Linked DNA regions of Sediminicoccus rosea. The protein of the gene in region 1 binds, or shares a complex with, the protein of each later gene. Links are inferred from orthologs where the notes say so. Each region holds a gene or a part of one and is shown on either strand. Other genes may lie near its edges.

Region 1 (3,255 bases):
ATCCTGGCAAAGGCCGGAGAGGAGGTGGCGGCGCAGCCCGTCGCCACGATGACGAGGCCATTGGCCAGCGGCCCCTGGATGCCGAGCGCGACGAGCAGCGCCCAGACCAGCAGCGGTGTCGCGATCAGCAGCCAGACGAGCAGGGCGGCCACCAGCAGCGGGCGGCGCAGATAGGCGATGACCTGCACGGGGTCCACCCGCAGCAGCACCAGCACCATCAGGATGAAGACCACGGGCGTGATCACGTCGCGGAAGAGGGCGGCGAGCGGCGGGAGGAACAGGCCCGCGAAGATGCTGCCGGCCAGCAGCGCCGCGCCATGCAGGGCGGACCATTCCAGGAAGCGGCGCATGAGGTCCAAGGGAAGCAGGCCGTGGTTGGTGGCGTTCGCCGGATGTTCTATAGCCCTTGGCGTGTCCGCACCATCCTCCCCAGGGGCTGCCCCTCCCCCCGAATACCTCGCCCGGCTGAACCCGGAGCAGCGCGCCGCCGTGGAAACGCTGGATGGTCCGCTGCTCGTGCTGGCCGGTGCCGGCACCGGCAAGACGCGCGTGCTCACCACGCGATTCGCGCATCTGCTGATGACCGGCCGCGCCCAGCCGCACCAGGTGCTGGCCGTGACCTTCACCAACAAGGCGGCGCGCGAGATGCGCGAGCGGCTGGGCGCCATCCTGAACCGGCCGGTCGAGGGGCTCTGGCTCGGCACCTTCCACGCGCTCGCCGCGCGCATGCTGCGCCGGCATGCGGAGCTGGTGGGCCTCACCTCCAGCTTCACCATCCTCGACACGGATGACCAGACGCGCCTGCTCAAGCAGGTGATGGAAGCGGAAGGCGTGGACCTGAAGCGCTGGCCGCCCAATGGGCTGATGGGGATCATCCAGCGCTGGAAGGATCGCGGCCTCACGCCCGACCGCATCCCGGCGGCCGAGACCTCCGACTACGCGAACAACCGGGCGGAGAAGCTCTACGCCGCCTACCAGGCGCGGCTCATCGCGCTGAACGCCTGCGATTTCGGCGACCTGCTGCTGCACATCACGGAGATCCTGCGCACCAACACCGAGGTGCTGGCGAGCTACCACCGCCTGTTCCGCTACATCCTGGTGGATGAGTACCAGGACACGAACCTCGTCCAGTATCTCTGGCTCAGGCTGCTCGCGCAGGGGCACAAGAACATCTGCTGCGTGGGCGATGATGACCAGTCCATCTATTCCTGGCGCGGCGCCGAGATCGAGAACATCCTGCGCTTCGAGCGCGATTTCCCGGGGGCGCAGGTGGTGCGCCTCGAAAGCAACTACCGCTCCACGCGCCCCATCCTTGCCGCCGCCGCCGGGCTGATCGCGCGCAATGAGGGCCGCCTGGGCAAGACCTTGCGCCCGGGCCGCGCCGATGCCTCGGGCGAGCGCGTGCGCGTCGTCTCGCTCTGGGACAGCGAGGAGGAGGCGCGCATGGTAGGTGCGCGCATCGAGGAGGCGCGGCGGGATGGTGTCAGCCTCGGCGAGATCGCCATCCTGGTGCGCGCCGGCTTCCAGACCCGCGCCTTCGAGGAGCGGCTGATCACGCTCGCCATTCCCTATCGCGTCTTCGGCGGCGCCAAGTTCTATGAGCGGGCCGAGATCCGCGACGCCATCGCCTATTTCCGCGCGATGTCGCAGCCGGCCGATGACCTGGCTTTCGAGCGCATCGTGAACACGCCCAAGCGCGGCCTGGGCGACACCGCCATGGCCGCGATGCACAAGCTGGCGCGCGAGCAGCAGATGCCGCTGCGCGTGGCGGCCGAGCGCCTCTGCCAGACCGACGCGCTGCGCCCGCGCCCGCGTGCGGCGCTGCGCGAATTGCTGGAGAATCTCTCGCGCTGGAATGCCGGCCTCGAGAAGGAGGGGCACGTCGTCATCGCCGCCCAGGTGCTGGAGGAGAGCGGCTATATCGACATGTGGAAGGCCGACCGCAGCATCGAATCCGCCGGGCGCCTGGACAACCTGAAGGAGCTGGTGCGCGCGATGGGCGATTTCGCGACACTTGGCGCCTTCCTGGAGCACATCGCCCTCGTCATGGAGAATGACGACAATTCGGAGGGCGAGAAGGTCAGCCTGATGACGCTGCACGCGGCCAAGGGGCTTGAGTTCGACATGGTCTTCCTGCCGGGCTGGGAGGAGGGGCTGTTTCCCTCGCAGCGCAGCCTGGACGAGGGCGGCGCCAAGTCGCTCGAGGAGGAGCGGCGCCTCGCCTATGTCGGCATCACGCGGGCGCGCAGGCATTGCGTGATCAGCCATGCGGCCAACCGGCGCATCTATGGCAACTGGGTCAGCTCCATCCCCTCGCGCTTCCTGGATGAGCTGCCCGAGGGCGAGGTGCTGCGCGAGGGCGGCGTCACGCAACAGCCCCGCATGCCCTCCAGCGTGTTCGCGGCCGGCCTGCCGCTGAGTTCGCAGCGCCGCCCGCGCGTGATCGAGGCCGGCGCCTGGGAGGTGGACCAGCGGCCGGAGCGCGAGAAGGCCTTCGCGCGCGGCACCCGCGTCTTCCACCAGAAATTCGGCTATGGCCGCGTGCTGGCCGTGGATGACGACAAGCTGGAGATCGAGTTCGAGAAGGCGGGCGTGAAGCGGGTGCTGGACCGCTTCGTGGAGCCCGCCTGAGGTTTGCTGCGCGAATGATCCACCGGTTCGGCGATGCCGCCCCGGCGGATCATGCGCGGGGCGTCACCCGAACTTCTTTTGGCCCGCCACCCACGTCTCGCTCACCTTGATGGCGGCGATCTTGGTCGGGTCCACTGTCAGCGGGTTCTCCTCCAGGATGGTGAAGTCCGCCTCCTTGCCGCGCTCCACCGTGCCCAGGCGGTCGGCGAGGCCGAGCTGCCGCGCGGCATCCACCGTGACGGACTCCAGCGCGCGCCGCACGGTCACGGCCTGGTCGGCGCCGATGACGGAATTGTCCACCTGGCAGATGCGCGTGACCGCCGTCTGCACGAGGCGCAGCGTGCCGAGCGGCGAGCAGGGGCTGTCGGTGTGCAGCGTGAAGCGCACGCCCTCCTTCGCGCAGGCGCCGGCCGGGTCGGTGAAGGCGGCGCGCGTGGGGCCGAAGATCTGGTCCCGGTAGGCGGCCCCATAGAGCGTGACATGGTTCATCAGGAAGCTCGGCTCGATGTTGAGCCGCTTCATCCGCACGATCTGGTCCTGCCGCAGCATGGTGGCGTGCTCGATGCGGTTGATGCCGAAGGCGGTGGAATTGCCGTAGGCGGCCTCGATCGCGTCGAGCGAGAA
Region 2 (3,218 bases), 2.1 Mb from region 1 along the record:
TGCGCGCCATGCGCCTCGGCCAGGGCGAAGGGCGTGGCCACGGCTGCGTCCAGCATCGCGGCATCGCCGGGCTCGACCTGGCAGAGGATGGTGGTGAGCGACATGAGGCAATCTCCCGGCCTGTTGTGGGCGGGCCGCCGGCTTCCGGCCGCCGCCCGGTTGGCGTGGGCCCCGCCACATTGCGGCGGGATGGACCCAACGCCATCAAACTGGCGCCAGCGCGGGCGGGCGGCATTGATCTTTGTCAAACCGGCTTCAACGATGCTCGAATATCGTCAACCACGGTCAGGCGCGGTGAGGCAGGGATGACATGCTCACACGGAAATTCATGACGGTCCGCGAGGTGGCCGAGCTCGCGCAGGTGGGCGAGGCGACGGTGCGCCAATGGATCCGGCAGGGCGACCTGCGCGCCATCGATGTCGGGCGCGAGTTCCGCATCATCCCACGCGACTTCGAGCGCTTCCTCGACCAGCACGCGACGCGCGCCGAGGGCGAGGCCGCGGCGAAGCCCAGGGGCACGGCCCGATAGGGCTCGCCGGGGCTAGGGGCCCTTGCGCCCGCGCCCCTTCCCCTTCTTCGGATCATAGCCGCCGCCGCCCGGGCCCATGGGCTTGGGCTTCCAATCCTTCTTGGGGGTCACTTCGCGCAGCGAGCGCCCGGCCTGGTTGGGCGAGAGCGCATCGCCCGGTGTCGCGATGCCAAGCTCCAGCGCCTCCAGGCGCTTGATCTCGTCGCGCAGCCGGGCCGCCGTCTCGAATTCCAGGTCCGCCGCCGCCGCGCGCATCTTCTTCTCAAGCTCGGCGATGGAGGCGCGCAGGTCGCGGCCCACGAATTGCGCGGTCGCATCGCCCTCCACCGCCTCGACGGTGACGTAGTCGCCCTGGCTCACATCCTTCAGCACGTCGCTGATCTCGCGCTTGATGGAGGTGGGCGTGATGCCGTGCTGCGTGTTCCAGGCGATCTGCTTGGCACGGCGCCGCTCCGTCTCCTCCAGCGCGCGCTTCATGCTGTCGGTCATGCGGTCGGCATAGAGGATGACGCGGCCTTCGGCATTGCGCGCGGCGCGGCCGATGGTCTGGATGAGCGAGGTGGTGCTGCGCAGGAAGCCCTCCTTATCCGCATCCAGGATGGCGACGAGGCCGCATTCGGGGATGTCCAGCCCCTCGCGCAGCAGGTTGATGCCGATCAGCGCGTCGAAGACGCCGCGGCGCAGGTCGCGGATGATCTCGATGCGCTCCAGCGTATCCACGTCCGAGTGCAGGTAGCGCACGCGCACGCCCATCTCGGTGAGGTATTCGGTCAGCTGCTCGGCCATGCGCTTGGTCAGCACCGTGACCAGCACGCGCGCGCCGCGCGCCGCGCAATCCTTCACCTCGGCCAGCAGGTCATCCACCTGGTTCTCGACGGGGCGGATGTCACAGACGGGGTCCACGAGGCCGGTCGGGCGGATCACCTGCTCGGCGAAGACGCCGGCGGTGCGCTCCATCTCCCAGGGGCCGGGCGTCGCGCTGACGAAGACGGTCTGCGGGCGGAAGCTCTCCCACTCCTCGAATTTCAGCGGCCGGTTGTCGGTGCAGGAGGGCAGCCGGAAGCCGTAGTCGCTGAGGATGATCTTGCGGGCATAGTCGCCGCGATACATGCCGCCGATCTGCGGCACGGTGACGTGGCTTTCATCCACCACCAGGAGCGCGCCCTCGGGCAGGTATTCGAAGAGCGTCGGCGGCGGTTCGCCCGGATTCCGGCCCGAGAGGTAGCGCGAGTAGTTCTCGATCCCTTTGCAGGAGCCGGTGGTCTCCATCATCTCGATGTCGAAGGTGGTGCGTTGGTCGAGGCGCTGCGCCTCCAGCAGCTTCCCTTCCTTCTCCAGCTCGGCCAGGCGCTCCTTCAACTCGGCCTTGATGCGGCCGATGGCCTGGGTCAGCGTCGGGCGCGGCGTCACATAGTGGCTGTTGGCGTAGATGCTGACGCGCTCGAACTCGCCGGTGATCTCGCCCGTCAGCGGGTCGAATTCGCGCAGCGTCTCGATCTCGTCGCCGAAGAGGCTGATGCGCCAGGCGCGGTCCTCGAGCTGGGCGGGCCAGATGTCCACGCTCTCGCCGCGCACGCGGAAGGAGCCGCGCTGGAAAGCCATGTCGTTACGGCGGTATTGCTGCTCGACCAGGCCCTTCAGCAGCGCATCGCGCGCGATGGAGCCGCCCACCTCCAGCTTCACCACCATGTTCGAATAGGTCTCGACCGAGCCGATGCCGTAGATGCAGGAGACGGAGGCCACGATCACCACATCCCGCCGCTCCAGCAGCGCCTGGGTGGCGGAGTGGCGCATGCGATCGATCTGTTCGTTGATCTGGCTGTCTTTTTCAATATAGGTGTCGGTTCGCGGCACATAGGCCTCGGGCTGGTAGTAGTCGTAGTAGCTGACGAAGTATTCCACCGCGTTGTCGGGGAAAAAGCTTTTCATCTCGCCGTATAATTGCGCCGCCAGCGTCTTGTTGGGGGCGAGGATCAGCGTGGGCCGCTGCACCGCCTCGATCACCTTGGCCATGGTGAAGGTCTTGCCCGAGCCGGTCACGCCCAGCAGCACCTGGTCCCGCTCGCCACCCTCGACCCCGGCGATCAGGTCCCGGATCGCATTGGGCTGGTCGCCATTGGGTTCGAAGGGGCTGACGACGCGCAGCGGCTTGCCGGCCGGCGGCATGGGCTGGCGGATCGGCTGGAAGAGGACGGGGGCGATCACGTTCATCCCCGCAATATAGGATGGCGCCCCCGCCCCTGCGATGCCATATGCCGCGGGCCATCACAGGATGCCCCGATGCCCGAGGACGTGGACCCGAACGACGATTTCGTGAGCGATGACGCCTATGCCGCCGGCCGCCAAGCCTTCGCGGCCGGCGCCTCTGTGCTGGAGAACCCGATGGCGCAGACGGGCGATTGGGGGAAGGCCTGGTTCTCCGGCTGGCTCGATGCGCTGGCCGACAAGGTGACCGGGCAGGACCGCTCCGCGGGCGCCTTCCGCCGCCTGCTCCGCCGGGACACGGCCGAGCCGTTTTGACGGCCGGCTGAACCGGCCTACCCTCCCGCCATCAGGGAGGACCAGCCGAATGAACGAGACCGAAGCCCACGCGGCGCTGCGCCAGCGCGGCCGCCAGGAAATGCGCGAGATCCTGGGCGCGCCCTATACCGAGGCGCGGGACGCCACCACCACACCCTTCAACGCCGCC

Evidence for each region.
Region 2: the proteins of R9Z33_RS02715 (region 1) and uvrB are in contact, whole or in part, in a crystal structure (PDB 7EGT), measured with the Thermus thermophilus proteins. The link is inferred for Sediminicoccus rosea from one-to-one orthologs. Residues at the interface, in WP_096412145.1 of Thermus thermophilus: His654, Arg656, Phe657, Gln666, Asp668, Glu669, Lys680, Arg681, Leu682, Ser683, Lys685, Tyr686, Ala687; in WP_096411307.1 of Thermus thermophilus: Glu23, Leu25, Arg26, Asp27, Gly28, Glu29, Arg30, Phe31, Arg55, Glu326, Asp327, Phe328, Glu379, Ser382, Gln383, His398, Gly400, Arg401.

The regions. Positions count from the first base shown.
Region 1 is NZ_CP137852.1:554,703-557,957, forward strand. What follows is about bases 80-3,021. They hold R9Z33_RS02715 (ATP-dependent helicase), read left to right. Parts: upstream 80-411; coding sequence 412-2,631; downstream 2,632-3,021. Other genes in these bases: R9Z33_RS02710 (hypothetical protein), read right to left, coding at 80-350; R9Z33_RS02720 (amidohydrolase), read right to left, coding at 2,695-3,021. In the rest of the region: more of R9Z33_RS02710, read right to left, coding at 1-79; more of R9Z33_RS02720, read right to left, coding at 3,022-3,255. UniProt on the Escherichia coli protein: A helicase with DNA-dependent ATPase activity. Unwinds DNA duplexes with 3'-5' polarity. Translocates on single-stranded DNA with 3'-5' polarity. Initiates unwinding more efficiently from a nicked substrate than double-stranded DNA.
Region 2 is NZ_CP137852.1:2,608,369-2,611,586, reverse strand. Bases 142-3,046 are described here. They hold uvrB (excinuclease ABC subunit UvrB), read right to left. Parts: upstream 2,741-3,046; coding sequence 542-2,740; downstream 142-541. Other genes in these bases: R9Z33_RS12560 (hypothetical protein), read left to right, coding at 2,810-3,046; R9Z33_RS12570 (helix-turn-helix domain-containing protein), read left to right, coding at 311-529. Outside these bases: R9Z33_RS12575 (universal stress protein), read right to left, coding at 1-104; more of R9Z33_RS12560, read left to right, coding at 3,047-3,049; R9Z33_RS12555 (carboxymuconolactone decarboxylase family protein), read left to right, coding at 3,099-3,218. UniProt on the Escherichia coli protein: The UvrABC repair system catalyzes the recognition and processing of DNA lesions. A damage recognition complex composed of 2 UvrA and 2 UvrB subunits scans DNA for abnormalities.